DNA from 4 places in the Lysinibacillus sp. NPDC096382 genome. Region 1 is predicted to be linked to each of the others. Evidence: riboswitches for the same ligand, from Rfam matches in the RefSeq annotation. Region 1 holds a riboswitch; each other region holds the start of a gene.

Region 1 (7,961 bases):
GTCGATATGTGGTTCAAGTCGTTTTCTTAATAAAGTACACTCATTATTTAAGTCTTGAATTTTTAAAAATAAACCTCTTACACTTCGCTTATGTTGTTGTTCTAATGTACGAGCAAGATGTTTATTGACATAGGACATTTATACATAACTCCTTTTCACATAGCGGTCATCTATTAGTATTAATGGAATTGTTTGAAAAGGAAAGAGTCTTTTTGTTTAATTTATACCTAAATTTAACATATTGATTTGGACAAAAATACTAGGTGTACAGAGCGGATAATGAAAAGTGAAGTTACTATCATACGATAGTAACTCCACACAGTTTGCCGACAACATTATTTCCAACTGAAACCTTTTTTTGCTAAAAATTCATTAATGTGAGGACGGCGCTGTTCAATTAAAAAATCAGCCATTTGCTTTGTCCAATTATCAATTTTTCGATTGGATGAGCGATTATTATAGTATGTTTCCATTGTGTCGTTGTAAGCTGGTAAAAGCTCCTCGTATTTGTCTGCATTGTATTCATTTTCATGTAATACTGCTGCAACCGGTAAACGAGGTTTTACTTCATTACGACGAGCAGGAACCCCAATTGTTAAGCCGAAAAGTGGGAAAACATAGTCAGGTAGATTGAATAATTCGCTTATTTCTTCAGGTTTATTACGTACGCCTCCAATGTAACAAATCCCATATCCCATTGATTCCGCAGCAACGACAAAGTTTTGAGCGAATAATGATACATCAGCTACTCCAACAAGTACGTTTTCTGCCGAATCAGCCACAATATCTACACCTTCTAATTTACCTGCTGATTGCAGACGCTTGAAATCTACACAGAAGACAAAGGCACCGCCAGAAGTTTCGTATTGACGAGGGTTACCAGAGAGCAACCCTAATTTTTCTTTTTTCTCTGCATCTGTTACCCAAATTACACTATAAGCTTGTACGAAATGGGAAGTAGCAGCCATTTGTGCAGTAGAAATTAATTCTTCTATAATTTCTTTTGAAATCGGATTTCCATCATAAATACGAACCGAGGAGTGGTTCTGTAATAATTCTTTAACCATTTAAAATCTCCTTTTCCCCTTTATATAACAAGAGCATATCACGCTTCTTCTTCAAAATCGAATTTATCTTTCTTCAGGAAATATTTTTGTAGTGAAAGCAAAGCGACAGCTACAATTACACCAAGGTAAAATTTATTAGAAGGTGTTGAAAATTATTTTTGAATAATTTGCGAATGCATAAAATTTCTCGTAATATAAAATATTTCGTTAGTTATAGATTAAAAATTCTAAATAGTTTAAAATTATATACGGACGGTTTATTTGGTTGGATTTATAATAATTGGATGACTATACCATAAAAATTAAACCGAGTAATTTAGTTAAACAAAATAAAGTGGGATGGGGGAAGAGGGATGGCAGAAAAGTTGGCGAAAAAGCTTCGTAATGAACAGCTACGGAGCAAGGTTGTAACAGCAGAAGAAGCAGCGTCTTGGATTAAGGATGGTATGGTACTTGGGATGAGCGGCTTTACACGTGCTGGTGATGTTAAAGTGGTGCCCCTTGCACTTGTGGAGAAAGCTAAAAAAGAGAGCTTCAAGGTAGATGTATATACAGGTGCATCACTTGGCCCGGAAGTTGACCAATACTTAGCAGAAGCTGGCGTTATTCGTAAACGTGGACCTTTCCAAGCAGATGCCGGTATTCGTAACAAAATCAACAGTGGCGAAATTTCATTTGTTGATGCGCATTTATCACATAATGCGGAGCTAGTGCGCCAAGGGATTATTGGTCCTATTGATTTTGCGATTATTGAAGCGGCTGCTATTACAGAAGACGGCTTACTAATTCCTACTACTTCAGTTGGTAACTCTCCTATTTTTGTGCAAGAAGCAGACCAAATCATCATTGAGTTGAACATAGCTCAGCTTGATGCATTAGAGGGTGTCCATGATATTTTTGTACCGGGACCACAGGGGAAACGTGATCCGATTCCATTACAACATGTATCCGATCGGCTTGGCACAGTTGGTATACCACTAGATTTAGATAAAGTAAAAGGCATTGTGATTTCAGATATTTTAGATGCACCATCAACGATTGTTCCCGCAGATGAAGAAACAGGTATTATGGCCAATCATTTATTAAACTTCCTACGTGAAGAAATTAAAGTAGGTCGTTTAACAACAAGCTTAAGACCCATTCAATCAGGTGTAGGCTCAGTAGCAAATGCTGTTTTATTAGGCTTTAAAGATTCTGAGTTTGAGAACTTAGAAGTATATTCAGAAGTACTGCAAGATGCAGTATTCGAATTAATTGATGCAGGGAAGGTAAACTTTGCATCTGCTACTTCTATTACCCTTTCTGAGGAAGTTGGAAACCGAGTTTATGGTAATTTTGAAAAATATGCAGATAAACTAGTATTACGTCCGCAAGAAATTTCTAACCAACCAGAAATTATTCGCCGACTCGGGTTAATTTCTGTTAATACAGCGCTAGAGGTAGACATTTATGGGAATGTGAATTCTACGCATGTTTCTGGCACAAAAATGATGAATGGAATCGGCGGCTCCGGGGACTTTGCACGTAATGCGAGATTAGGTATTTTCGTCACGAAATCTTACGCGAAAGGTGGAAATATTTCTAGTATCGTTCCAATGGTCTCACATGTAGACCATACAGAGCATGATGTAGACGTAATCGTCACAGAGCAGGGAGTAGCAGACCTACGTGGACTTGCTCCAAAAGAACGGGTTGGCCTCATTATCGATCACTGTGCACATCCGGAATATCGTGAGCAATTATGGAAGTATTTTAATGATGCTAATGAAGCAACAGGTGGACACCATACGCCACACAATCTAGAAAAAGCGCTCTCATGGCATGTGAATTACGCAAAAAATGGTACGATGAAAAATCCAGCTTTATCGAAATAATAAAGTAATAAAAGCCTTGAAGGACAGTTGACTTGTTCCTTCAAGGCTTTTAATTTGTTAAAAATGAAATCCAAAAGCATCCTCGAGAAGTGAATCAGGTAAGCTGGGAAGTAATCGGGTAGACCGGAAAAGTGATAAGGTAAGCCTGGGAAGTGATTAGGTAATCCCCTCAGTTGTTTAAAAAAACCCTGGCTTCCTTACAGTAATCCAATCCATTTCCAATATGTTGCAGAAAATAAAAGAACTAGAATGTATCCAATAATCGTTAATGGTATACCGGATTTTAAGAAATCTTTTGTTGTAAAGGCTCCTGTCCCATACGCAAGCATATTTTGCGGTGCGCTAATAGGTAAGAGGAAGCCGAAGCTAATGACGAATTGTTGTACGATAACGAAACCAACCTGATCGACATTAGTCGTTAATGTTGAGGCTAAAACGATAAATACAGGTACAAGCGCAGATGCTAAGCTTGTTGCACTCGCAAAGCCTAAATGAATAAGAATATTAAATAAAGTAACAAGCGCGATTGTTGCAAGAATTGGCATAGAATCTAAACCAAGTGAACCGAATACTTTATCAGATAACCACGATGCACCTTTTGTATTAAGCAAGACCGTGCCTAGCATAATTCCTACAGCGAAGACGATAATTGTCCCCCAAGGAATATGTGGTTCAACTTGCTTCCATGAATAGACTCCGATTTTTGGCATTAATAAAATGGCGATTGCAACGATTGTGACAGTTGTCGTATCGAATGGGTGAAGTTTGCCCTCAGCAGCCCAGAAAAATAGTAAAACTACTGATGTTATGATTAATCGAATTTCAGGAGCCTTTAATGGACCAAGTTCCGCAAGCTGTTTTTTTATTACTTCTCTACCACCTGCAATATTACTTGTTTCAGGCTTAATTAGTGTAATCATAATGAAAAATAGAGCGACTGACATGATGATTGAGAAGGGAGCAGCATAAAGTAACCAAGCACCCCAAGAAATATCCACACCAAACTGTTCTTTGATGAAGTTTAAAGCGACCATATTTTGAGCTGCTGCCGTCTTTATACCGATATTCCAAATAGAGACAGCTTGCACAGAGGTAATGACAAGTAGAGCAGCAAGCCGACTATCACGTTGTAAACCAAATGCTGCTACCATTCCAAGTAGTATTGGCACAACTGCGCCTGCACGTGCAGTAGCAGAAGGGACAAAGAATGCGAGTGCAATAGATACTAAAATAGCACCGAATACAATGGCTTTCGTTTTTGTCCCTACGAGTGAAAGAATCCATAGCGCAAGTCTTTTATGTAAATTGGTAATCTGCATGGCTGCCGCTAGGAAAAGTGCTGCGGCTACTAGTGCTACTGCTGAATTACTAAATCCACTTAATGCTAATTTTAATGCATCTGAAGTGCCTAGCTCTCTCGTTGAATCTTCCATTGATGGAGCTAACCCTAATAAGATTGTAACGAGAGCAATAATCATAGCAGAGCTAACAGGGTAGGATACTGCCTCTGTAACCCAAAGGATGACCGCAAAAGCTAAAATAGCTAAAGCGCGTTGTCCGGCTACAGGTAAATCACCGTTGTTAGGTAAAAAAGTAATGATGATTAATGAAGCGAAGGCTAATCCAATCCAGAGTGGTTTCAAATTACGTTTTGGTTTTGCTTGTTCAGAAGTAGACATACCTTTTCATCCTTTCTTAAACATGACTGTAATTTTCACATCGGCTAGTAAAATGCTTTATTAAGAAAGTTAATTTGTCTATTTATTGTAAAAAAACTAGTATGTGAAATACTCTCTATTTATAGCGATAATGGGCAGTTGCGAGCAAATAGACGGTCATAGAAAAGACAAAAATATCCAAAAGATATTATTTTTGATTCATCACCAAAAGTTGTGGATGACTTTTGTTAAAACGTCTACTATGTAAATAGTTGATTGGAGTGGAGGCTGGGCGACTCCTAGGGGATCAGCGATAGAGGAACGAAGACTAAAAGCATCACATCCTGTGATAACGCCTTCGTGACCAACATCGTGTTGGCCCGAGACCCTGCAGCGCAGCGGATGTTTTCTGTGCGAAAGCGAAGCGGCAGCAACAAAGCACCCAGTCGGAACGGAAATCAACCACACGTTTTGGTGATGATCCTTATTTTTTCTTTTTGAATGCTGAAGTCACTTTAGGCTCAGTTCCTAGCAGCAATCGCTTAATATTTTCGATATGTAAAATGATGGCTATACCAAAAAGTAATAGGGCTATAATCGTTGGGACTGTTCCAGGAATCCATAAATATGTGGCTGTACAGAAAACGAGATAAAACTCAAGTACACCGACAATTAAATAGTTCGTTACGAAAGATAAAATAACAAATAAAATGAGTGCAAATAAGCCAATTGTCCAATCAATCGCAAGTAATATCCCTATGATTGAAGCAGTTCCTTTACCGCCATTGAAGCCCATATAAAATGGGAAATTATGACCTAGAATGACACCGGCAGCTACAATATACGTGAAGAACCAAACTTGTACTTCTGTTAATTGTGTTATATCTGCTAAATAGGCATGTGCACAGTTTATAGCTGCAACGCCTTTGCTGATATCGATCAGTGCAACTAATATGCCGTATTTCCAGCCAAGGGAAAGTGTTGCGTTAGAGGCACCTGCATTGCCATGACCAGTCTTTTTTAAATCTACCCCAGATAAAAACTGAGCAACTTTAGAGCCGTGAATACAGCCAATCAAATAACCAACAAGAAGAAAAATAATAACGGCTTTTATCATAAAAATTCTCCTTTCAAAATAAAATAGGCTCGTCACTAAAAGTTAGGAATGACGTTTGTTATAACATATGCCCTAAAGTTGATTGGAGTGGAGACTGGGCGCCCCTAGGAGAGCACATAGTCGGAACTGTAATCAACCCCACATTTTGGTGATAAAAACAATAAATATCAAAATAGTGTATGCGTTCGTATTACGTAAAAAAGCAGACGGAAGTTTCAGAAAAAATAAAATTTTAGTATTGACAGTGAAAAAGTCTATGTTTATACTGTGTAACAACGATGGAAATTGAATCTCATACTCTTATCAAGAGCGGCGGAGGGATAGGCCCTATGATGCCCGGCAACCAGTAAGTGATGAACTTGCTAAGGTGCTAATTCCTACAGATTCTTATTGGATCTGGCAGATAAGGGGAGGAAAACTTGCAGCCGCAACCCTCTTCTTAGCTGAAGAGGGTTTTTGTTTTCTACTAAAAAAATCCTCCTCATCTCCGGTACCATCGTAAAAAAATAACCATTTGGAGGTATACAATGACAAAATTTAAACCAGAAACATTGCTGTTACACGGTGGCCAAGAGCCAGACCCGGTAACAGGATCACGAACAGTACCGATATATCGCTCAACGGCTTTCGTTTTTAAAGACACTGCTCATGCGCAACGTCTTTTTGCCTTAGAGGAAGCCGGCAATATTTACACACGAATTACAAACCCAACTGTAGATGTTTTTGAAAAACGCGTCGCTTTATTAGAAGGCGGTACAGCAGCGGTAGCACTTTCATCTGGTGCAGCAGCTATCGCATTCTCCATTTTAAATCTTGTAGGGGCAGGCGATGAAATCGTTGCAGGTAGCTCTTTATACGGAGGTACTTATAATTTATTCGCCAACACACTACCAAACTACGGTATTAAAACGATTTTTGTAGACGAAACAAATCCAGAAAATTTCCGAGCAGCTATTACTGATAAAACAAAGGCCGTGTTCGCTGAAATTTACGGTAACCCAAGTTTAAAGGTACTAGATATTGAAGCAGTAGCAAATATAGCACATGAAAACGGCTTGCCATTAATTATTGATAGCACATTTGCTTCACCATATGGCTCTACACCAATTGACTACGGTGCAGATATTGTTGTTCATTCCGCAACAAAATGGATTGGTGGCCACGGAACAACGTTAGGTGGCGTTGTAGTAGATGCAGGGAAGTTCGATTGGACTCGTGGCCGTTTCCCAGGTTTTACTGAGCCAGATGCTTCTTATCACGGTTTACGTTATGGTATTGACACAGCAGAGGCAGCATTCGCCACAAAATTGCGTGTGCAATTACTACGCGACTTTGGTCCAACATTAAGTGCAGATGCAGCATTTAATTTATTACAAGGTTTAGAAACGCTTCATTTGCGTATTCCTAAACACAATGAAAATGCATTAGCGGTAGCTGAATATTTACGAAACCACCCATCTGTGGAATATGTAAATTACAACGGCTTAGAAGATTTCCCTACCTATAATTTAGCTAAAAAATATTTAAAAAATGGCTTCGGTTCAGTGCTTACATTTGGTATTAAAGGTGGACGTGAAGCAGGGCGTAAATTAATAGATAGTGTGAAATTATTCTCGCACGTAGCAAATGTAGGGGATGCGAAATCATTAATTATTCATCCAGCATCTACTACACATCAGCAACTATCTGCTGAAGAGCTAATCCAAACTGGCGTAACCGAGTCGCTCATTCGCTTATCCATCGGTTTAGAGGCAGTAGAGGACATCATTGAAGATTTAGAACAAGCTATTGAACAAGTAACAGCTTCACAACAAAAAGTAGAAGCTTAATAAATAAAGGACATTGGCTAATGTTGTAGCGTTTACGTATTTTCTCATTCGATAGGCCTCATTTGGTAATGCGTCAAACGTTGCTACATCATCCGCTCTCCTCATTTGGTGAAGAAGCTGAAAATTAATACCTAGTAATTTTATAAGTATTATTGATTTTCTTAATTCCTTGTTTTATACTAGGAAATAAGAAAAGTGTTCGAAGGGCTACCAACCTAGAACCAATGTTTTCAATTAATGCTTAAACTAATTTAGTTTCATAAGTGCTCCCCCACTTTTGAATAGATGAAGAGGAGTAGTTACTCAGCCAGTAGCTACTCTTTCTACAAAACTGATGATAAAGGAGTGTTTTAAATGGGAAATGTGTATAGTGCGCAAAACATTGCATCTTATCTTATTTATGAATTAAATGAAGG
Region 2 (7,961 bases), on a different contig from region 1:
GTAATTCCGTTAAAGCCATCTCCTATCGTAGGTGGATTTGCTTCGTTAATATCTTTTACTAAACGATCCATCGGAAATAGTGAGATTTTTGTCCCCCCATTATTAAAGAAAATAACATCCGGGTTTGTTTCCTCACCATAAACCATCACTTCAAACCCCAGACCCTCTCGATAAAATTTAAGAGACTCAACCATATCTTTTACACCCAATGTAAGTAAATTTAAACGATTCATCCCACTCTCTCCTTTTTAAAAGTATCAATTACTTATTCTATTTCAAGCATTGAATCCCCTTCCACAAACTGTATATTCGCTAATATACCATTATTTGTAACGAACGTAGAGGCTGAACCACTTGAACTAATAAAAAAAAAAATTTCTTACAGCGAACCATTGATATTCCACAAAAGTTACCTCCACGTTTCTATGAAACCAAAAAGTGCGTACTTTTTTTTGCTCTGGCATGAAAGCATAATAAGAAAGCAACCAAAGCATTAACAAAAATCGGAGGACAAAAAAATGATAAATCATTTACAAGATACAATCACATTAAATAATGGCTTACAAATGCCAGGAATGGGTTTAGGCGTATTTAAAGTAGAAAATGAAGCTACAGCAGAAATGGTGAGAAATGCTATCGAGGTCGGTTACCGTAGTATCGATACTGCCGCTATTTATGGCAATGAAGCCGGGGTTGGTGAAGGTATTAGACAGGCGCTAGCATCTACTGGTTTACAACGTGAAGATTTATTTATTACATCTAAAGTCTGGAACGATGGCCTGAGCTATGAAGAGACAATTGCAGCTTACGAGGATAGCTTAGAAAAATTAGGGCTAGATTATTTAGACCTTTATCTTATTCATTGGCCAGGTAAAAATAAATTTGCAGAAGCTTGGAGAGCACTCGAAGATTTATACGGGCAAGGGAAAATAAAAGCTATTGGGGTATGTAATTTCCATGTATCACACTTACAAGATCTTCTGAAAACAGCTCGTATCAAACCCGTTATTAACCAAGTGGAACTTCATCCACGATTACAACAAACTGAGCTACGTTCATTCTGTGAAGAGCACAATATACAACTGGAAGCTTGGGCCCCATTAATGCAAGGTGGACTTCTTGCTAATGAAACTATTTCAAAAATAGCAGAAAAATACGGGAAATCAAATCCTCAAGTTATTTTGCGCTGGGATATTCAAAATGGTATCGTCACAATTCCAAAATCTGTGCGCAAAGAACGTATGATTCAAAACGCTAATATTTTTGATTTCACACTAACTAATGAAGAGATGGCGATCATTAACGCCATGAATCTAGATCAACGTGTTGGACCAAACCCAGTTAATTTTGATTTTGTCATGTAAACGATAGCTATGTAAACGTGAAAGAGACTGTCTTATTTTCTTAGTATAGAAAACTTTTTAGACAGTCTCTTTCCTATCTATTTAAGATGTATGCTTTATTGCGATATCTTCGTCACGTTGCATTAACAGTACATCTTCACCTTTATCTTGTAGCATTTCGATATGTTTTTCACCCCAAGTGCAAAGAATGTTCAGCACAGGGTCCATCTCTTGACCATAAGGTGTTAACGAATATTCAACTTTTGGCGGTACTTGATTGAAAACCTTACGATTAATTAATCCAGACTGCTCTAATTCACGTAATTGGCTTGTTAGCATTTTTTGAGAAATGCCTGGAATCAATCGGCGAAATTCATTCGTACGAATCTGACCATGGTGGTTAAGATGACAAAGAATAATAGGTTTCCATTTACCCCCAATTACTTCAAGAGTGGCTTCGACACCAATATTATAAACTTTTTTCATTGTAAACCCCCTGTTATATTCAAAAGTAACTAAAAGTACCCTACGTAACTTTCTAGCATGCATGAATATTACTATACACTATACAAAAAATCAAAGGAGATATTAATAGAATGAATGATACAAAAGCGCCAAATGCTAAATTCACATTACTCGCACTTGCAATCAGTGCATTTGGTATCGGCTCTACAGAATTTATAAGCATCGGACTGCTACCATTAATTACAAAAGATTTTACTATAACATTAAGTACTGCAGGTTTAACCGTATCCATATATGCACTAGGTGTAACTATTGGTGCACCGCTTTTAACAGCATTAACATCGCGCCTTAGTCGCAAAAAAGTGTTACTGCTCGTTATGGTGCTGTTTATTATCGGTAATTTACTTGCAGCCTTAGCACCCTCATTCTCATTACTACTAACTGGGCGTGTTATTTCGGCATTGGCACATGGTGTGTTTATGTCCATTGCCTCTGTGATAGCTGCAGATGTTGTGGCACCAAATAAACGAGCAAGTGCAATAGCTTTTATGTTTACAGGACTAACATTAGCAACTGTGACTGGTGTCCCACTAGGAACTTTTATTGGACAAGTAACTGATTGGCGGATGTCGTTTATTTTCATAGTTATCATAGGTATTATTGGATTAATTAGTAATGCCTTGCTTGTGCCAAGTCACTTATCGAAAGGTAATCCAATATCCATTCGAGATATTGGTAAAGTATTAGGGAATATTCGAATGTTATTAATCCTCTTTATTACTGCAATTGGGTATGGTGGCGCATTCGTCGTATACACCTATGTTTCTCCTATTTTAGAGCAGTATATGGGCTACTCACCAAAGGCAATTGTCGTGATCTTAGTTGTATACGGTATTTTTGTTGCCATCGGAAATACATTAGGTGGTCATTTTGCGAATAGTAACCCTTTACGCTCTATCTTTATTATCTTTATAGGATTAGCATTAGCACTACTCGGCATCAACTTCTTTTTAGAATCATCAATCATAGGATTAATAATGGTCTTTATGATGGGGCTATTTATGTTTATGAATGTACCAGGATTACAGCTTTATGCCGTTCAGCTTTCAGAAAAATATACACCATCAGCTATTTCAATGGCTTCAGCATTAAATATTTCGGCCTTTAACATTGGTATTTTTCTAGGATCATACATTGGAGGAATTATTGTTAGCCACCAATCATTAGCTCATACTCCTATATATGGATTCGGTATGGTGATGATTGCCGCAGTTACTACCTTCCTATCGTTACACTTCGATAGAAATAAACAATAGATTTCTCTAGAATAACATTAATGAAAGGAAGCCTTAACCATACATAAGGCTTCCTTCTTGTTTTTATCCCATTTTAAGGAAATTATCGTCAAAATAGGCCTTGAAAAATTCTAATGCCGAGAACTGAGTCCCAAAAGAACCTGATATATACTCTTTTTCATTCCACTCGAGCCCATTTTGCTCATGATTTTCAAAGCATCAGCTGTTAACACCGAAAGTCTATATTGCACATAAGATACTGTATCAGCTATAGGATAGGAGGAATTTAGTTGTATTACAATCCTTATCCGTATTTTGTCTATCCTAATTATTATCCGGCATGGGTAATGGCAAATCAACCAACAATTCAACACCCTTCCAGCCATCTAGCAATGCCGACAACCCCAATGAATAGAAGTCCATTTCCAATCGTCAATACAAAGAAATTAAAGACTTCCGCGAATCGGATCAAGGTTATTATGCAGCAAGCACAGTTACTTACGGATAAAATTGATGAATCCGAGCAATTTGCACATGATCTTATGAACGCAGCACAACAATCAAATAAAACCGAAGTTGAAAAGTTAATTTCCTCAACAGGCATTACTGTAAAATTCGAAACTACCTATACACCAGATGGATTTCGTATAACATTTACTGAAAGTAGCTGTTGTAAGCTAACACTAATTTTAGGTTGGTGAAGAGTTGGCCCTTTGAAGAGGGCCTCTTTCTTTTACCTTTAGCATCATTATGAATTTTAACCTTGTATCCCCATCAAACTTGTAAACTATAAAAAAATATGCTAAAGTGTTTGTAAACATTATTTCTGAAAATTCTTATATCGCATTTTCTTATCAAGAGAGACGGAGGGATTGGCCCTATGAAGTCTCAGCAACCAGCCTATAGGTATGGTGCTAATTCCAATTGGCAAAATTCTGCCTTGAAAGATGAGAAGACTTACTTCAGTTGCTTTGCACGAGAGTCCTCTTCTTCAAGGAGGACTCTTTTTTTATTGTTGCATTCAAAAAAATTAAAAGAAAGCAGGGAAATAGTATGGCAAACGAACTTTTACAAGCAATTCAACTATTGAAATCAAAAAAATGGGTAGACTTAACGCATACATTTGGTCCAAATTCTCCACATTTCTTTATGTTTGATGATGCTAAATTTGAAACATTATTTTCACATGATGATGGTTTCTTTGCACAGCAATTCACTTTCCCAGGGCAATACGGAACACATATCGACCCACCTATCCATTTTGTGCGAGATACACGCTATCTAGATGAATTGGAGCTAAAAGAACTAGTACTACCACTAATCGTTATTGATAAATCGAAGGAAGCCGACGTAAATAACGACTACACGTTAAGTGTTCAAGATATTCTTGACTTTGAAGCTGAAAATGGGGAAATTGAAGCAGGTACCTTTGTTGCGTTCCGTACCGATTGGAGTAAACGTTGGCCAGATAAAGAATCTTTCAGCAACAAAGACGCTGATGGCAATAATCATATTCCTGGCTGGGGATTAGAAGCGTTACAATTTTTATTCAACGAACGACAAGTAAGTGCTATTGGCCACGAAACTTTTGACACGGATTCAGCAGCAGATTTCCGTAGAAATGGAAAATTAGACGGCGAATATTTTGTGCTAGAGCAAGATACTTACCAAATTGAGCTTATGAAAAATTTAGATAAGCTACCTCCAAAAGGCGCTGCTATATTCAATATCGTGCCAAAGCCTGAAAAAGCATCTGGATTCCCTGTCCGTTCATTTGCAATATTACCGTAATATAGCAAAAGGTCTGATTCAAGTACGCTTAATATAGGGTAAATAGTATAATAAAATAAAACTAGACCTTATATTTAGAGGATTTGAGTTTGATTATATATAATAAAACTTTATAATCAAACTTTTATTTGTATATAAAAATACATCCATTAAATCTTTATTGAGATAATGGATGTATTTTTTATTGTGGTCTTTTAATAAAGATAGATAATTTTCTTATTCCACAATCGGGCCAGATTGTTGAATAACAGTCTTTTTAAGAAATGTTACCTAACGACGCTTGTGCAAAAATAATATTGTTGTTTAATTTACAATAAAGTCATTTAAAAAATAATATAGTTGTTTAAAAATCCTTATTCCGAACGAACAAGTTAGTGGAAGTAATAGTAATTAGGTTTGGCTGGGAAAATTGTCGATGATATTAAAAAAGACACCGAAGTGTCTTATGTTTTTCAAATTAAGCATACCGATAAATTGAAATTTAATTACTTAACATTTTGCTTATCTTGGGAGCAATGTATTTTATCGGTGAGTGTATACAAACCATGTAATGCTTGCTGTTAATAATGCTGACGAAATCAAAGCTGTAAGAACACTATATGTTCGCCAAATAAGTATCGTTGACCAATCTAAAGCACAGCACAGTATACCCAGGGCAATCGTAGCGATCAGGAAAATAATTGTTACGATTATTCTCTTTTTTGTCATTGGCTGCCGCTCATTCGTTTTCCTTCTGCGTAATCCTAAGAGAAATAACAAAACGGCCAATAGGCAAAGAATAATTGTGATAGACGACAAAGTGATATCCAAAAGCTGTGTGCCGCTTATTTCATATGACTGAGTTAGATTGCCGTCTAATATATCTTTAACTTTTAGTACCAGGTTTATATTGGTATTTGCACCGTTGCTCAGCAAGCAGACGGCTGTTCGTTCATTTAGCAGTATGGCTACTTCGGTTCTGAAATTTGGATTGCCCCCAGTGTGTTCTATAATCGTTTGGTCGGCGTTTACCGACCAGCCTGCCGCATAATGCATATCGTTGACAGCCGAAACAGACATATCACCCCTATGTGATTTTTCGATAACCGTGTGAAATATTTCGGGTATGTCCTGCACAATACCCATCTGTATACCCATCCAACGCGCCATATCTTTTGTATTAGAAATGATGTAGCCTGCGGGTTTATTCCCCGCATAATCCGGAGCTTTAAATGGAGTTGTCATAAAAAAGGAAGTACGGTAGCCCTGTGCCAACTGTCCAGTGGCTTGAGCATCTTCTTTATAAGCATACGTCTGGTGAAGACCTAACGGCTGAAATACCTGTTCCCTCATAAAGTCTTCATAGCTTTGTCGCGACACAATCTCAATAACCAAACCCAATACGTCATAATTAACGGTTCCATAGTTATACTGTTCACCGGGAGGGAACGCCAATTCAGCATCTACGAGCATTTCCACAGTCTTTTGCAACATATCCGGTGTATTGCCTTGTGGAATATTTTGAGTATGCCTAATATTTGTTAGACCACTGGTATGGTGAAGAAAGTTATTTAGTGTAAGGCTTTGCATATCAACAGGTTTCCCTTGATACTTTAACGTAAACCAAGGTAAATATTTTTGGACAGGGTCAGTCATTGAGAGCAGCCCTTGTTCTTCCAACAGCATAATACCCATACCGGTAAAAGCTTTACTGACCGAAGCTAACTCATAGAGTGTATTTTCACTTGCAGACAACCCCTTTTCACGGTCTGCATACCCTGAAGAAAAGTAGAACACTTCATCATCAGCAAGTATTGAGATTGACATTCCCGGCACACCTGATATACGAGAGGCATCATCTAGCAACGCTTGTATTGCCGCAGATTTCGAATCTGACAACGCATAACTTTGTGTTGCGAATCCTGAGAATAATATAAATATCGTTAATACAAAAACAATAATCTTTTTCATAAACTCTCCTTTTCGAAAAATTATAAGAGAATAATATAAATAACCTACTTTTACAACTACTAAACTAATTTTAATTTATCTTTCTATTCACCTATATAATATCAAGTAATTGTGAAGAGTTACACTTAACGAATAGAGCGTTAGTTCAATAAGAAAAACGATCTTCAACAATCGGGCGCGATTATGAAGTACCGCTGTAGAAAATGATCAAACTTTTTTATAATAGGCAAACTAAAAAATGCTAAAGAAGCATCCATTTTGATTAATCTTTTTTCAAAATGATGCTTCTTATTAATCTTAGTGTAAGGATTTACGAGGTGTTTTTGTTCAAACTTTATTTTAAAGCTACTTTTATATTCCATTAAGAATTTTTTGTATGGCAGTTACATATCCAGCCTTATATATCTGAATCCCGTCTTCTTTAACTCTGCCATAATTATCGGTAGTCCATCCCTGATGGCTCATAAATTCGTTTGATATGGCATTTCTAAGAGCATCTATTTCGGTATCTGTCAGATTATAAGAAGGCTCGACTATAACGACATCCTTATTTTTGCTTAGATCGTTTATAGGACGCATATCAATCGTAAAGGTTGTTTGTTCTTTAAGCAAAGAGTTTTCTCTTTTGAGCTTTTTATTCTCTGCCATAAGCATACCAACCAATGCCTTTGTTGTTGGTTCGGAGATACTTGCTAAGATATCATCGTTTACGGTTGTTCTCTTTTCTTTTTTAGGCTTTTTAGTGGTAGTTTTATAGTATTCAGCCCACTGGCTTATCAAAACTCTGTAATCCTCGGCATTTTTGTTTCTAAGTGCCTGTTCACTTGGACCGCCATCATCTGCTATCAGTCTAGCTATAGTGCCAATAGAAAAATCTTTTATGTCAAACTCGGACTGTTTTTTACAGGCGTTATGTATGAGTTCTAATGTTTTCTTTTTCCTTGTAGAAGCGTTCTCGTAAAGCTTTGAGAACAGTTCATCTGGTTGCATTTCCATCATATATCCTCCAATGCTTAGATTATTCTTAATCAATAGTAGAACTATCTATATTGGTAATAAATTACTGTTTAAAGTCACAGATTTAAGTTCATCAACAAACTCATTCTCAAACCCGATT
Region 3 (7,961 bases), on a different contig from region 1:
AAGTGAAGCGTTGCCTTGCTGCATCACATTGATAAGTTCCCCAATTGCAAATATTGGCCAAACTGCTAGCCCCAAGTAAACATTGAACGTTACAAGCTGCCCAACTGTCATAGCCTCAATCGCTACTAAATGAGCACCATAGCCAAGCGCTACAACATAACTAATCCCAGTACCGACCTTTGTAATCGGTCCAAATAAGGCGTTAATTTTTGCAGTATGCATATTTTTTTCATACACAATCTCGCTCATCTCTGCAAAATTTGTTTCGTCCTTTTTTTCTTGTACGTATGCCCGTACAACCCTCACTCCTGCAACCGACTCTAGAACACTATCATTCAGCTCTCCAAAAACATCCTGCGCCTTCATATAGCGTTCATGCACAATCTTCCCTAAATATTGAATAAGGATGGCCATGATTGGTACTGGCAGCATTGCAAAAAAAGTAAGCTTCCACGAAATCATAAAACCCATGGCAAAAATAATAAAGCCCATGTAAATTGTGGAATCAATCAATGTCATAATCCCGAACCCAGCAGTCAGCGACACAGCGTTTAAATCATTCGTCGCACGGGCCATTAAATCCCCAGTACGATTTTTTTCATAAAAAGTTGGCGTCATACGCAAAAAATGCTGCATAAGGTTGCGGCGTAAAATTTTCTCTAAGTTAATAGCCCCTTCAAATAATCTGAATTGCCACACAAAATTAAGGGCATAACCCCCAATCATGATACACACGAAAATCAAAATATACTTCGTTAAAAGAGCTGGTGTCATTTCACCAGCAGTCAATATATCAATAATTGACCCTAGTAAATACGGTGGAACAACTTCTAAGCCACTCGCAATCATTAAGAGCGTAACGGCTATTGTATATTGCTTCCAGTATTTCTTGAAAAACCAGCTTAATTTACTTAAAACATCAAACATACGTTATAACCTTCTTTCTCAAGTGCTGTTAAAACTTTGCTACCCACTCTCCATAAATTTCTTGATGAAAATCATTTTTTGTACTTTGTTTCGCATACACATGCACTCCTTTTTTATGATCACTACAACACTTTTTTGCAACAAAAAAGACACATACTCCCAAAAAAAGAGCATGTGTCTCTTCATAAAAGGCAAGGAGTTACCCATGCCATTTATTTGCAACGCAAAAAAATGTTAGAAGACATGGACAATGTATGCAGTTGTACTTTGATATGATACTGGTAAAATTAACATCGTCATGCCCTCCTTTACTTAAGATTGTTATAGTGTTATTGAAGATTATCATACTTTAGAAATATTTGTCAACCAACTCACTGTTATTTTTTCTGTTTTTCAGGGAAAAATTAACGCTTTAAAGCGATGAATTGCTAAAATCCTAAAATTTAAAATAAAAAATCTATAACTTTTTGTATTGACTTTAACGCTGCGTAAACCTTTATGGTTAGTTTGTATTAACCTAAAGGAGGAAATAGACATGAATGAATTTTATCAAATGCCCTTATTTGTAAAGCTAAAAGTAAGAAATATTGAAAAGTCAAAAGAATGGTATGGGAATGTACTAAATTTCAATTCAGTATTTGATTTTTCAGATGCTAACGGAACAACTTCAATGATACATTTAAGAGGCGCAAAGTACCAAGATTTGATGTTATTACAGGATGAAGAAGTCAACACTTGTGACTCAGTCATTATTAATTTATTTTCTAGTGATATTCATAGTATTTATCAAGCTGCACTGGAAAATGAAACAAATATCATTCAAAAACCGACAGTTCAACCATGGAATGCAAAAGAATTAACTTTAGAAGATCCAGATGGATATGTTTTTACAATAACGGAAAGTGTCGATTCCAATAAAGACTTTGATACTGTCATTGACAATGTTAAAGGTCAATTATAGTAATAATAAATTATGACATGTTTGCAACAGCAAAAACACGTTACCTGTTACACTACTTGTGTTAAGTAGCTGGCAGAGTAGTAAAAAAGAATCAAGTTCAAAAAACGGTGAGTAGTATCCTTGATTTCTCACAATTTGACAATCGATTACTGTGTTAAATACAAATTTTTCAATTCTAGAAGACCCTAAACAAACAAATCTAGTTCGAAAGGGGCTTCCAGCAATTGATCGGAACAATTTTTAGATTTATCACCCAAATTTTTAAATTTATCGCTTAACTTTAATTTATCACCCTACATTTTTAACTTATCACCTAACGTTAATTTATCGCCCATCCTCCCAATAAAATTAAAGAATAGTAAACACGGAGACTGTCCCCTGCTTTCCAAAATCCATCTTTGCTACGCCAACATCCATCGGTGAAAGTTGAATAGAAGAGACACGAACGCCAAACTGAAACATCGTTTATTGTTTTGAACTTTACTGTGCGCTTTTCAAGGCATCAGCTCTATCGTTATTATTATTTTTGTATAATTGTTTTTTTCCGTTAGCGGGTTTTCTGTCAACGGATTAACCGTTGTCGGATTTCAATTGAACGTTGTAATAGTGTTTGAAATACTAAAGAGTTTCTTATTTAGAACTAAAATTTTGTTATGATATATGGACATGGACATTAACTACGAAGTATTTTGGAAGGAAAAATAAAAATCGTAAAACGGTGATATTTTCTATATATCTATAGAAAAATATCTAAAATGGTGTTCACATGATACACTTTTTAATATAGACATTTTAGTAAGGAGTCTTTACTTTGAAATCATTTTTAGCTGTTGGAATTGGCGGATTTTTGGGTGCCATCTGTCGATATAGCCTTGGTCTAGCACTTTCAAATAACGGTGGTTTTCCATTTGCGACACTTTGTATGAACTTAATTGGCTGCTTTTGTTTAGCGTGGCTATTTACTACGTTTACAAAGCGAACGCCTGTTATTATAGGAATTGGTACTGGCTTTTTTGGTGCCTTTACAACCTTTTCGACATTTTCTTTAGAAACACTATTACTTTTGCAGGATAGTAAATGGCTCCAAGCCGTTCTTTATATTTTAGCAAGTGTTTTTGGCGGTTTAGCTTGTGCATGGCTAGGATTTAAACTAGCAAAGGGGCGCATCGTATGATAATTATTGGCATCGGTGGATTTTTGGGTGCACTAACACGATTTTATCTAGGAAAATTGATTGTCCATACATACCCATGGGCAACATTTTTTATTAATATAACGGGGTCTTTTGCGCTTGGCTTTTTATTTGCGCTACATCCAAGTGATTGGATTTGGCATTTTATAGGGATTGGTTTTTTAGGAGCCTATACGACTTTTTCGACATTCGGTTTTGAATGTTTGACGCTCTTAGAGCAGCAAAAATGGAGACAAGCGATTGTTTATATAGGCATTACCGTTTTATTCGGTTTACTTTTCGCTGCTCTTGGCTTTTACCTTGTGTAGCCGCATTTTTAAAAAACTAGAGGTGATTTTTTGACACAGCCATCCATTAAACAATTACAAGCACTCGAAGCTGACATTGAACAAACACTATATAGTTTAATCGACCTAGAACTAGAAGAAAACTTTCCAGAAATGAATACACGCTTTGCACAATTACTTGCAAAGGTACAGGCGGTACAATTAATTGATTATAAGCTTGACGTCCTAGTTGACCCTCAAGCATTTGCAACAGAAACATGTACTCTACTACAAAGTTTAATAGAGGCAAAGGCTAGACCACAAAAAAGACAACGCCTCCTAACACATCGTATGATTTTAAAAATATGGCTACGTAAAAATCAACGCTTTATGACGGAATTTTTACCACAAATGTTTTAGGCGCCCCTACTTTTAAGGGCGCCTTCTTTTTCCCTTTTTAGTTGTTAAATCAAATTGTGCTGCGTTAGACTATTAAAGCCTTCAATAGCGGCACCAAAAATTCACACTTTCCTATCCTCTTACTTGTTCAATCTCCTTAATTAATATAGCTTTTAATCAAGCTTGATTAAAAATATGTTGCAAATATCGACTTTTTATTATAATATTTATTATTGTGAAAAAAAATAATATATTTGCTTCTTATCAAGAGAGATGGAGGGACTGGCCCGATGAAATCTCGGCAGCGGAACTTATGATTTAAGTTACTGTGCCAAATCCAGCAGGCAAAGGCTTGATAGATAAGAGGAGTGTTTTATAGATATAAGGCCTCTTCTTGTTGATACAAGAAGAGGCCTTTTTTCGTAAAAAGAATGGACAAAAGACGTGTCCAATTTTATTTTTGGAGGTAGACATGAAGAAAGAGAATCCATGGGCGCTGATCCCATTTGTTGTTTTTTTGATTTTATTTATTGGTTCAGGGGTTATTACAGGTGATTTTTACGCCTTCCCTGTTATTGTAGCCATTTCCATTTCAGGCGCTGTCGCTTTAGCGATGAATCGAAAAGAATCGTTTGCGCAAAAGGTTGATATTTTTTGCAAAGGCGCAGGAAATTTAAATGTCATGCTGATGGTTGTTATTTTTCTTTTGGCTGGGGCCTTTTCAGCGGTAGCAAAAGGCATGGGGGCAGTGGATTCCACTGTAAACTTTGCTTTATCGGTCGTTCCGCCAAATCTGCTTGTCGTAGGCTTATTCATCATTGCCTGCTTTATTTCCCTATCAATGGGTACATCGGTGGGGACGATTGTTGCGCTAGCGCCAATTGGAGTTGGCATAAGCGAGCATATCGAGCTTTCCATAGCTTTAGTAATGGCAGCAATTGTTGGCGGTTCAATGTTTGGCGATAATTTATCTTTTATTTCAGATACAACCATTACTGCCGTTCGTTCACAAGGTGCACAAATGAAGGATAAATTTAAGGTGAATTTTTGGATTGTGTTGCCGGCAGCTATTGTAACGAGCCTTATTTTAGGGTTCATTACAATGGGTGAAACTGCACAAGTGGAGCATTTAAGCTATAGTTGGGTAAAAATTGTTCCCTATGTTTTGGTCATTATTTTAGCGTTAGCTGGAATGAATGTTTTCCTTGTTCTGGCATCTGGGATTGTTCTCGCCGGGGCTGTTGGCTTAGCGGATGGCAGCTATCATTTAATGAGCCTTTTTCAAAAGATCGGCGAAGGAATGTCAGGCATGTATGAAATGGCATTCCTTGCGATATTAATAGCTGGAATGGTGGAGGTTATAAAGTTTAACGGAGGGATTGATTTTCTACTTCACCTTGCAACAAAAAGAATTAAATCGAAAAAAGGTGCTGAATTTGGTATTGCCGGTCTTGTAGGCCTAACTAATTTATCGACGGCCAATAACACGATTGCTATTTTAATTGCTGGTCCGCTTGCAAAAAATATTGCTGAACAGTATGAGATTGAGCCAAGAAAGTCCGCAAGTATATTAGATATTTTCTCCTGTACGATTCAAGGCCTTCTACCATACGGAGCCCAATTCCTGGCAGCCGCAAGTGTAGCCGGAATTTCACCAGTGAGCATGTTACAATACTCTTTCTATCCAGTTCTTATAGGAATTTGCGGAACCATCGCTATCCTCATCGGATACCCGAAAGGAAAGAAAGCCTAAGCTTCATACTTAAAAAACATTGATTTACCACTAAATTATTCCAATTGTTTTGAAATAATCAAAACAATTGGATTTTTTTGAGGCTATTCATTTTTTTGTGATAGAGATAATACCTAAAAGTTACAAATTACACTTTCTCATTAGTACTTCGTAACGTCTATATTTGACCATAAATCCAATTCCAAGAATAGGTCCAATCGCTAATATTGTAAAGACCCACTCCCAACCTATGATCCTCTGTATAATCGGGATTAGGTTTATTGAAAATATAGTAAGTAAGAAACCAATACACATTTGAAAAGTAAGGGCTGTACCTACATAATCAACATCGGCTATTTCTGAAACTGCAGCAGAAAATTGGGCGGAATCAGATATGATAGACATCCCCCAAATCATGGAGATTATTAACGTTAACCAAATATACTGCCCAAATGTAAAACCTATTACTAGCGAACAGATAGCACTAATAAACATAGAAATAATCGTTAAATTGGCTCTTCCGATTTTATCCGAGATTAGTCCTCCTATCACACAACCAATCCCTCCAGCAATTCCTATTGAAATAAAGGAGGATAATGCAATAAACCAATGAGGAATTTCTGGTGAATAAGTTAAAAAACTAGCTGTCAAAAAAGCTGGAAGCCATGTCCACATCGCATACAATTCCCACATATGCCCGAAATAACCGTAGTTCGCAAGCATTACCGGTTTATTCAAAACAACTTTTTTTATTAATTTTAAAGAGAAAGGCGATTTATTGGGTACAATCGGTGCATCTTCTAAAATATAAGTAACTATTATAGCCGATAATAAAGCCAATCCTGAAGTACTAATTATCACGAGTTTCCAATTTAACGAAGAGAAAAACATAACTACAAAATGTGGTAATGATGATCCTAATGTTAATGCAGCTATTAAGACTCCGATTGCAAACCCACGTTTTTGTGGAAACCATTGTGATAAAATTTTCACTGCTATTGGATAGACACCGGCAAGAGTTATTCCAGTTAAAATTCTAAGTAGAATACCTAAAAAAGCGTAATGGACTAGAATTAGTAAGACATTTAATATTGCGCCTAGAAAAACTGAAATCGCAAAAATCTTTCGGGAATTAAAGCGGTCCGCTACCCCAAAATAGGAACTAAACAATGATCCTATTACAAAGCCAATAGGAATAGCAGCTGAAAGCCAAGCTTCTGAATTGGAGCTAAGGTTCCAAATTTCAATTAATTCGGGTGCAATCACAGATGCACTAAACCACAAGCTTAATGCAAATAATTCTGATAATCCAATCCATACCAATGCTCTCCAAGAACCATGAATCATAATATCCCCCCAAAATAAATCCGAATAGTATGCTTTTACAAATTATTTAGAATAATAATCTTCTGCGAGTTCATATAAAGTAACTGTTTCAATCAGTCACGAGCGAAGTTAAGTTACGCAAAGCGAAAATGGAAGAGTTAACCTTCCCAAAACAAAATCATTCTTTGATCTATAAAAAAAGGGTAGATTGTCATTTACACAAAATTATTGACTATCCCTTGAATAAATAATACCAAATACAGGATAAAATTCCTTCACAAATCTTATTATCGATAAAAGAAAAATAATCTACTATTATCTCATATTGAAATAATAGTAGATTCTCATATTTTATACTATTAGTTATATGAAGCCTGCACCCCTACTGTTTGATGTTTGTAACCACCACTCACTTAATTGTCATGTTTACTTCCACCATCCATGGCATTATCAAATGGTGTATACGCCATAGTAGGTACTTTCTTTTTCACAAAAACGCGATATATTGCCCGAACCAAAATGCTTGAAAAAATCAGACTTACAATAAGCGCTATGCTATTCCCAATATTCATTCCATCATCCTATCCTTTCTCAACGAGTAGTAAGTTATGGTTTTTCTACTTTGCAAGTGTATTACCAATTAATGTAGGCAACTGTACTATTATATTGTCATCAAATATTGGACATGCCTAGTTTGTAAATATAATGATCTTAAATTTTAAAAGCAATTAGCTATCTATATTCTAATGTTCTACATATATTACTTCGACATTAAGTAAATTTTACCTGTGATTTAGTGTTCGTAGCACTACGATCTCGCACATAAAACATCATGTTGGACCAAGCGGCTCATCGAACACCCTAGTTGCAACGGAAATCACCCCCCATTTTGTATTTCATTGACATACTAATTTTCAACAACATGAAAAAACAGCTGATAAGCTTCAGCTGTTCGTTCTTTATATATGCTTGGATTTTAATCGTAGGTTTTTCCACATATGATAGTAAACTCCACCAGAAGTCATTACTGCAGGAACAGTAAAAACAAAGGAATATATAAATCCTTGGTCCGCAATATGTTGAATTGTTCCAGTGGTAAATGTCATAATTACCCACAAAACCATCGTTATAGCAAGAGCAATAGATGCTGCTAGGTTT
Region 4 (7,961 bases), on a different contig from region 1:
AAGAGAAAAGGGGTAGCGTTCAAATGGAAAAAGAAATAATTAGCTCAAGACAATTTATGATCATTACCCTTCTCGCTTCAATTGGAACAGCCATTTTAATTAGCCCTGCTAGTGTAACAAGAGAAGCAAAACAAGATGCCTGGATTGCCGCGATTATTAGTGTCGTTTTAAGTTTACTTTTAATAAAGCTTTTCATTACTGTAGGAAAACGGACACCTACCCTTACATTTGTAGAAGCTAATGAAAAGATATTAGGTCGCTTTTTCGGAAAAATAACTTCGATTGGTTTTATTATTCTATCCTTACTTTCTGCCGGTGAATTATTATATTTCATTGGCATTTTCATGAAAACAGAAGTTTTGCCAGAAACACCTACAATGGCCTTTGCGTTTCTGTTCAGTATTATCATTATTTATGCTGCATTTTTAGGGATTGAAGTTTTTGCCCGTTCTGCAGAAATACTATTCCCATTTTTTATTTTAATTTTTATTTTATTCGTAGTTTGTATTTCACCATCTGTCCAGATGGAAAATCTACAGCCAATAATGGAGGCACCAGCAAAATCATTATTCATTAGTATGATTCGATTAATGAGTATTTTTTCATTCCCACTTGTCATATTATTAATGATTTTTCCTTCTACTGTTAACGTCCATAAATCAGCACAAAAAGGTTTTTACATTGGCACAATTCTTGGAGGGATTGTCTTAATTGCTATCATCACACTAGCTATCCTTGTCCTAGGTCCGGCAAATACTGCTTCTAGGACATTTCCTAGCTATTCATTAGCCCAAAGAATTTCAATCGGGAATTTTTTACAACGTATTGAAGTGATTATGGCAGCCATGTGGTTAATATCAATTTATATTAAAACTTTTATGTTTTTTTACGCTGGGGTCATCGGCATCGCACAAATATGTAAAATTAAAAATCATCGACCGCTCATTTTTCCATTCGGAATGATTATCCTTGGACTTTCACAAATTATTCATCCTAGTATCATTCATTCAGATATTTACAATAGAGAAACCTGGCCTATTTTTTCTTTTATTTTCGCAATCTTATTACCATTAGTTTTATTACTTGTCGCGAAAATTCGCAAAATTAACGGTAATCAAGGAAATAATACAAAAAGTAATTGTAGTACACAGAATGAAAGCGGTAGTAATAACGGAAATGCTTCTCAAAATGAAAGTAGTAGTAATAACAATAATTCTACTCAAAGTGATGGTAATAGCAATGACGGAAATGCTTCTCAAAATGAAAGTAATAGTAATAACGATAATTCTACTCAAAGTGATGGTAATAGCAATGCCGGGAATGCTTCTCAAAGTGCAAGTAGTAGTAATAATGATAATTCTACTCAAAGTGATGGTAATAGCAATGCCGGGAATGCTTCTCAAAGTGCAAGTAGTAGTAATAATGATAATTCTACTCAAAGTGATAGTAATAGCAATGCCGGAAATACTACTCAAAATGAAAGTAGTAATAATAACGAAGATTCTATTCAAAGTGCAAGTAGTAGCAATAGCGAAAATCCTTCGCAGAGTGTTAGTAGCAGCGATACTACACAGAATGATAGCGATACCGGCAATACGCCAAACAGTGATAAAAATAAAAATTCATCAGAAAATTAACAGTATAAAGGCATAAAAAAATGATGACCCTATCATATCAAGGTCATCATTTTTAATTGCTATTAAATGGCATTAAATATGATATTCAATTTGATCGACGAAATCCCATTCGTATGGTGTTTCTTGGTAAACATAGTAGTTCAACCAGTTTGAGAATAATAAATGTGTATGGGCACGCCACGTATTAATCGGTTCATTTGCAGGATTATCATGTGGGAAGTAATTCACTGGTACCTCAATATCTAATCCTTTCGCAACATCTCGACTATACTCATCAGCTAAAGTCGTTGCATCATATTCAAGATGGCCCGTAATCATAATGTTTTTATTATCCTTAGATTGCACAATAAAAACACCAGCATCTTCAGAATAAGATAGTAATCGTAAATCAGGATGGCTTAGTACTTCATCAATTGATACGGATGTATATCGTGAATGTGGTGCAGTAAATGAATCACTAAAGCCACGTACTAAATCCACTGTTAAATCCGTAATAACATGGGAATATACACCTGAGCATTTAGCAGGAAGTCCAATTTTACCGATACCGTAATGATGGTATAACGCCGCCTGTGCACCCCAACATATATGTAAAATCGATGTTACGTTTGTCTTAGACCAATCCATAATTTCTGAAATTTCCTGCCAGTAGTTCACTTCTTCAAATTCCATTTTTTCTACTGGTGCACCTGTAATGATCATACCATCATAACGGCGATGACGGATTTGATTGAAGGTCGTGTAAAATAACTGTAAATGTGATTTACTGACATTTTTCGATTCATGCGTAGCTGTATTTAAAAATGTAATATTCACTTGTAACGGTGTATTCCCCAATAAACGAAGTAATTGCAGCTCTGTTTTTTCTTTTTCTGGCATTAAGTTCAAAATTAATATATTTAACGGACGAATTTGTTGCGTTTTCGCTCGGTCCTCTTCCATAACGAAGATTTTTTCCTCACGTAAATGTTCTCCAGCTGGTAAGTTTTTCGGAATATTAATTGGCATCTTGCATTCCCCTCTCTTTTATTTCTTTTGTTACATCAATGCACAGGCCCTGCGCAAAGCTCAAATATCAAACGATGAAATTAAAAAATCCCCCTCATTCCATATGAGATAGAATGAGAAGGATTTTTCCACGTTCACTCTTATCTCTCAAAGGATAAATCCTTTGCTGGAATTAGCACCTTTCTAACTTTCGTTAGAGGTTGCTGAAGCGTCATCGGGCCAAATCCCTCAACTTCTCATGATAAGATTATTTAATTAAAAAGAATTGTAACATGAACAATTAAGAATATCAATAATACATAGAATATTTTGTTATTAATCATGCATGTCATTATGTAATTTGTTTAACACTAAACTTGAATGTTTACATTCATTATTTGATGGTAAACATGCTGTACTTATGTTAACATATACCTTTAGTAACAGAGAGGAACGTGAATAGTTTGATTAAAATTGATTTTCCAAAACCAGATTTAGTAATCCGCCAACGCGAACAAGATTTAAAGCCAGGAGATGTACCAATCACACCATACCATGGTTTTATCGACTTCCATAAAATCACTCGTGAAAACGGTGGTATTTTCTTATTCTACAATGAAGAAAACGAACTATTATTTGTAGGTAAAGCACGTAAAATTCGTCAACGTATTAAAAAGCATTTTGAGGACAATGTGTCACCGATGAAAAATCATCGTGATGAAATTTTCAAAATTGAAGTGTATGAAGTGGAAGATCCAATGGAACGTGAAATTTATGAAACGTACGCGATCAATTCATTCCGCGCTAAATACAATGTTGATAAAGTATTTTATTAATATTTAACGAAAAAAAAGAATCTGCTTGCCCTCTGTAATGTACATGACGGCTTGCAGATTCTTTTTCAATACTTTTATTCTAAGAAAAATGCTTTACGTTCTTTAGTAATCCATTCCTCAAGCTCCGTATCATCGCGCTTTAAAAGGCGATTAATAAGCACGTCATGCCATACATAATCCTCTAATAAATAGATATGAACAGGATCATTGGTAATAAAAGCCGTTTCCTGATTTGCCGGAGAGTGACCATAAATCATCTCTTGACCATCTACAGACAAAATAAACCAATGAGGTGTAGACGCATTCCTCGTATAGGGAGTGATACGGTGTTGGTCAATGGAAGCTAAATGGTCCTCCACATACAAGGTAATTCCCTGAACAGGTACATGCTTCGCTACCTCATGTAAATCTTCCCGCAATTCTTCATACATATCTTCCCACATTGATAATATGACTTTTTTCTCCGCTTTTTTTAATAATGACTGACAATAATTGAAGATTGCCTCTTTTCCTTTTAACGTGACAACTTTATGCTCCGCTTCCTGCTCTTTTACTTCTAATTTTTCTAATCGATCACTAATCGACGTAAAATTAGATTGCCAACGTTGCTGAATTTGCTGTAAAAACACAGCGACAGGAATGGAAGAGTATGTCGTTTGATCTGCCGTTTCTTCTTTCAGTACTAACCCTTTTTCAACAAGTACATCAAGTATATCGTATATTCTTGCACGAGGGATACCGGAGTTTTTACTTACTTGATAGGCACTAACATGACTATTTTGTACGAGTGCAGTATAGGCCTTTGCTTCATATTCTGTGAATCCCAGCTCTTTCAATTGGGCGATTAATTCAACCATTCGATCCCTCCATTACCTCTATTATAAGTTAAGGCTATGAAGATACGCCAACGAAAAAAATTAGTCTTTACAGCCCTGTGAAATTTAGTTACTATTTCAGTAGTAACTATCAAAAGAGGTGTAAACATGCTATTTGAAGTAGATGTAAATGTAGTCATATTATTAATATCTTTTGGATTTTTAGCCGCCTTTGTGGATGCAGTCGTTGGAGGTGGTGGCTTAATTGCGTTACCTGCCCTTATGTTTGCTGGTTTAAATCCAGCAGCGGCAGTAGCCACTAATAAACTTGCCGGCACCATGGGTTCTTTAACATCAACCCTTTCTTTTTATCGATCTGGTCAGCTAGAAATTCGTTCGGTTATTAAATACTTTCCCCTAGCCTTTGTGGGATCACTTTTTGGTGCATGGACAGTTCATTTAATTAATCCTGAATTACTAAAACCACTTATGCTCATAATGCTTGCTGCTGTTGCAGTCTATACAATCTTTAAAAAAGATTGGGGTTCTGTAGCTGCAGTCAAAAATTTAAAGTTTACGCACTTAGTCCTATTCATGCTGTTGTTATTTACAATTGGGTTTTATGATGGGTTTCTTGGTCCAGGAACTGGCTCATTTTTAATCTTTAGCTTTTTATTAGTCGGCTTCGATTTCTTAAAGGCAGCAGGAAACGCGAAATTTTTAAACTTAGCAAGTAATTTTGCCGGCCTTTTAATGTTCGCCTACTTAGGTCAGATTCATTATGTCTATGGTTTACTAATGGGTATCGCTCAAATTGCCGGTGCATTTGTAGGCTCACGTATGGCGATTAAAAAAGGTAGCGGCTTTGTCCGCGTATTATTTATTATCGTAACGATTACTTTGTTAACTAAAAATGCTTATGATTACATAAAAAACGCCGTAGATATCTAGCTCTACGGTGTCTTAACTTGTCGACAATCTTTGGCGTTCTGTTTCTTTAATTTGAAGAGGCTTTTTGTCATTTCGGAGGGTCTATCGGCGATTTTCGGGATTCTATTCGTCGCTCAGGAGAGGCTTTCCGTCACTTTGAACTTTCTATCCATCCAGAAATTCTATCCACGATTTTGGAGGTTCTATCAACGACTCGGTGATTCTATCCATCATTTGGAGGAGCTATTCGTCGCTCTGAAAAGGCTTTCCGTCACTTCGAACTTTCTATCCATCAATTCAGAGATTCTATCCGCGATTTCGAATGTTCTATCCACGATTTTGGACAGTCTATCCATCATTACGAACATTCTATCCATCGCTTATTGTCTGCAATATAAAACGCCGTAGATATTTTATCACTACGGCGTTTTCTAATTTAAATATACAACTTTTCATTTTTAAATTTATGACTTGTTAATAAGCTAACAATAATAAATATCACTAAGGAAGCGACGATTGGAATTGTCACGGTATGCATACCAAAGACAGAAGGATAAAAACGATCAATGATTATATAAAGGATCATACCCGAAATCATTGACGCTATAGCACCATACTTATTGGCTTTTTTCCAATATAGTCCTAATACGACGGTCCAAATAAAGACTGCCTCAAGTCCGCCAAAAGCGAATAAATTTAGCCATACTAATAAATCTGGTGGATTTAGTGCAAAAACGACAACGGCTAAACCGATCACTGTCGTAACAATAAAACTTGCACGCTTAATTTCCGTATCATTCGCTGTAGGTTTTATATAATTTAAGTAAATATCTTTCACTACTGTGGAGCTTACAAGCATAAGTAACGCGTTGACTGTAGACATCGTTGCTGCCATCGGTGCTGCTAAAACAATGCCAGCTAAAAATGGTGGTAAAACTTTTAATGTTAGCATTGGCATAACTTTATCACCAATTTCAATACCCGGTATCACTGGTCGTGCAAAAACACCGATTAGATGCATCCCAAACATTATTGTCCCAATGGCAATAGTGCCAATGATAATAGCTAAATGCATACTTTTAGAATCTTTATAGCTCATAGCACGAACTGCGATTTGTGGAAGTCCCACAACTCCAACACCAATCAAAATCCAAAATGTAGATACGTATAATGGCGTTAACTCACCTTCTGCTCCAAATGGAGACACAAGATTCGGATTCTCAGCGACAAGTGAGGCCATAATATTATCGATTCCTCCACCAGCGATGATTGTCCCAATTAATAAAATAATGGTTCCGATAACCATAATAGAGCCTTGCACCGTATCCGTTAGTGCAACAGCACGGAAGCCCCCAATAATCACATACACTAATACCGAAATCGCAAATATAAAGAGTGCAGTTGTATAGTTTAAGCCAGTTAATGATTCTATTAATCGAGCACCACCTACCCATTGGGCCATCATTGCGGAAAATAAAAAGATGATAATACTAATGGCCGATAGGATAACAATAGCATGACTCTTATAGCGTTCTCGTAAAAAATCTATTAACGTGATGGCTTGATACCGTCTTGCGATAATAGCAAATTTCTTCCCTAAAATCATTAAGACGAAATAACCTGCAGGAAGCTGCGCCATCGCCAGCAATACCCAGCCAAGCCCTTTCGTGTATGCAACGCCTGGACCACCAATAAAGCTACTTGCACTACCGTACGTAGCAATCATTGTCATAGCGAGGATAAAGCCTCCCATTTCACGACCACCGAGGAAGTATTCCTGTAAAAATGAATTGGAAGAGCGTACATACTTATTTGACCAGATCCCAATACCAAAAATGATGACTAGAAATAATAGCAGTGGAAAAATAACTTGCCAATGCATTATTGATCCACCTCCTCATCGTCAAATGGTACCTCTTTGAAAAAGAGTTTCATGACGACCCAGATTAACATAATCATAAAACCTGTCCCTGCAATACAGCTATAGAAAAACCATGCAGGGAAACCGAATACATACGTATAGCTTGTTGGATCACCAGAGCCTAGACCATAGGCAAAGCCAAACCAAATCGCAAAGTTAACGATAACAAGCCCGATACCGATAAGCGCCTCTCGATGCGCAATTTTAAAGCGTTGATCTTTCAAAATATAGTCCCCCTAACCTACTCTATTTTACTGATATGTTCGTATTATGGGAACCTTTGTGAAAAAATAAATATCAATAGCTCAAGCTATTTTTTAAAATAACGATTAATAGAGATTTTCCCCTTATTTCGTGTTTAACATTAGATTGTTTTTATTCACTAGTATCTAATAGCTCAACATCTATATTTTCGCTATTTCCCAGCTATGAAATATTTCTAGATGCCATTTATTTTTAAGTCTTTGATATTTATTCTCTTCAATCCATATATGTAGGTTTTTATAGGTTCCATTATTTTATAATTGGCCCCTTTATGTCTTAAAGCGGCATAATTTTGAGATGGGATTGTTAGAGTTACCGTATCATCTGGAATATGTTCGTACTTTTTCACTTCAACACAAACCCAGTAACCATCTTCATCTTCAAAATCATGATCTACGACAAAAGCACCAACTTGCTGTGAAGAATTTTCTACATGTTTCATTTCGCCAATTCGTTTTTTTAACTGCAAGGATGTTTTAGGAATTTCGATTATCTATTGATCAGCTGGACATAAAACCCGAAAACCTACTAGCTTTAACTCCTCAATTTCTTTATCTCTTTGCGCTGCAAT

Evidence for each region. Region 1 has a riboswitch for S-adenosylmethionine ahead of ACIQZA_RS19835 (O-acetylhomoserine aminocarboxypropyltransferase/cysteine synthase family protein). Riboswitches for the same ligand answer to the same signal wherever they lie in the genome.
Region 2: another riboswitch for S-adenosylmethionine. It lies ahead of ACIQZA_RS10100 (cyclase family protein); the one in region 1 lies ahead of ACIQZA_RS19835 (O-acetylhomoserine aminocarboxypropyltransferase/cysteine synthase family protein).
Region 3: another riboswitch for S-adenosylmethionine. It lies ahead of ACIQZA_RS12880 (Na+/H+ antiporter NhaC family protein); the one in region 1 lies ahead of ACIQZA_RS19835 (O-acetylhomoserine aminocarboxypropyltransferase/cysteine synthase family protein).
Region 4: another riboswitch for S-adenosylmethionine. It lies ahead of metA (homoserine O-acetyltransferase MetA); the one in region 1 lies ahead of ACIQZA_RS19835 (O-acetylhomoserine aminocarboxypropyltransferase/cysteine synthase family protein).

Annotation. Positions count from the first base shown of each region.
Region 1 is NZ_JBIWFC010000017.1:72,278-80,238, forward strand. Features, by position in the region: gene ACIQZA_RS19810 (hypothetical protein) at 1-138, opposite strand, end outside; gene chrR (class II chromate reductase ChrR) at 336-1,067, opposite strand; gene scpC (succinyl-CoA:acetate CoA-transferase ScpC) at 1,421-2,941, shown strand; gene ACIQZA_RS19825 (DASS family sodium-coupled anion symporter) at 3,139-4,620, opposite strand; gene ACIQZA_RS19830 (glycerol-3-phosphate acyltransferase) at 5,084-5,716, opposite strand; SAM riboswitch class I at 6,014-6,126, shown strand; gene ACIQZA_RS19835 (O-acetylhomoserine aminocarboxypropyltransferase/cysteine synthase family protein) at 6,244-7,545, shown strand; gene ACIQZA_RS19840 (hypothetical protein) at 7,900-7,961, shown strand, end outside.
Region 2 is NZ_JBIWFC010000005.1:159,108-167,068, forward strand. Features, by position in the region: gene ACIQZA_RS10075 (VOC family protein) at 1-233, opposite strand, end outside; gene ACIQZA_RS10080 (aldo/keto reductase) at 519-1,364, shown strand; gene ACIQZA_RS10085 (winged helix-turn-helix transcriptional regulator) at 1,446-1,829, opposite strand; gene ACIQZA_RS10090 (MFS transporter) at 1,940-3,124, shown strand; gene ACIQZA_RS10095 (YuzC family spore coat inner layer protein) at 3,394-3,804, shown strand; SAM riboswitch class I at 3,952-4,057, shown strand; gene ACIQZA_RS10100 (cyclase family protein) at 4,157-4,894, shown strand; gene ACIQZA_RS10105 (serine hydrolase domain-containing protein) at 5,417-6,844, opposite strand; gene gmtX (gamma-mobile-trio protein GmtX) at 7,196-7,843, opposite strand.
Region 3 is NZ_JBIWFC010000008.1:8,100-16,060, forward strand. Features, by position in the region: gene ACIQZA_RS12855 (ABC transporter ATP-binding protein) at 1-927, opposite strand, end outside; gene ACIQZA_RS12860 (VOC family protein) at 1,463-1,888, shown strand; gene crcB (fluoride efflux transporter CrcB) at 2,700-3,062, shown strand; gene crcB (fluoride efflux transporter CrcB) at 3,059-3,388, shown strand; gene ACIQZA_RS12875 (hypothetical protein) at 3,419-3,766, shown strand; SAM riboswitch class I at 4,004-4,111, shown strand; gene ACIQZA_RS12880 (Na+/H+ antiporter NhaC family protein) at 4,218-5,498, shown strand; gene ACIQZA_RS12885 (MFS transporter) at 5,619-6,824, opposite strand; gene ACIQZA_RS12890 (DUF3951 domain-containing protein) at 7,217-7,375, opposite strand; gene ACIQZA_RS12895 (DUF2812 domain-containing protein) at 7,763-7,961, opposite strand, start outside.
Region 4 is NZ_JBIWFC010000002.1:105,166-113,126, reverse strand. Features, by position in the region: gene ACIQZA_RS04330 (GerAB/ArcD/ProY family transporter) at 24-1,637, shown strand; gene metA (homoserine O-acetyltransferase MetA) at 1,710-2,645, opposite strand; SAM riboswitch class I at 2,783-2,893, opposite strand; gene ACIQZA_RS04320 (nucleotide excision repair endonuclease) at 3,089-3,460, shown strand; gene ACIQZA_RS04315 (TrmB family transcriptional regulator) at 3,535-4,317, opposite strand; gene ACIQZA_RS04310 (TSUP family transporter) at 4,444-5,226, shown strand; gene panF (sodium/pantothenate symporter) at 5,642-7,087, opposite strand; gene ACIQZA_RS04300 (YhdT family protein) at 7,087-7,350, opposite strand; gene ACIQZA_RS04295 (GyrI-like domain-containing protein) at 7,566-7,832, opposite strand.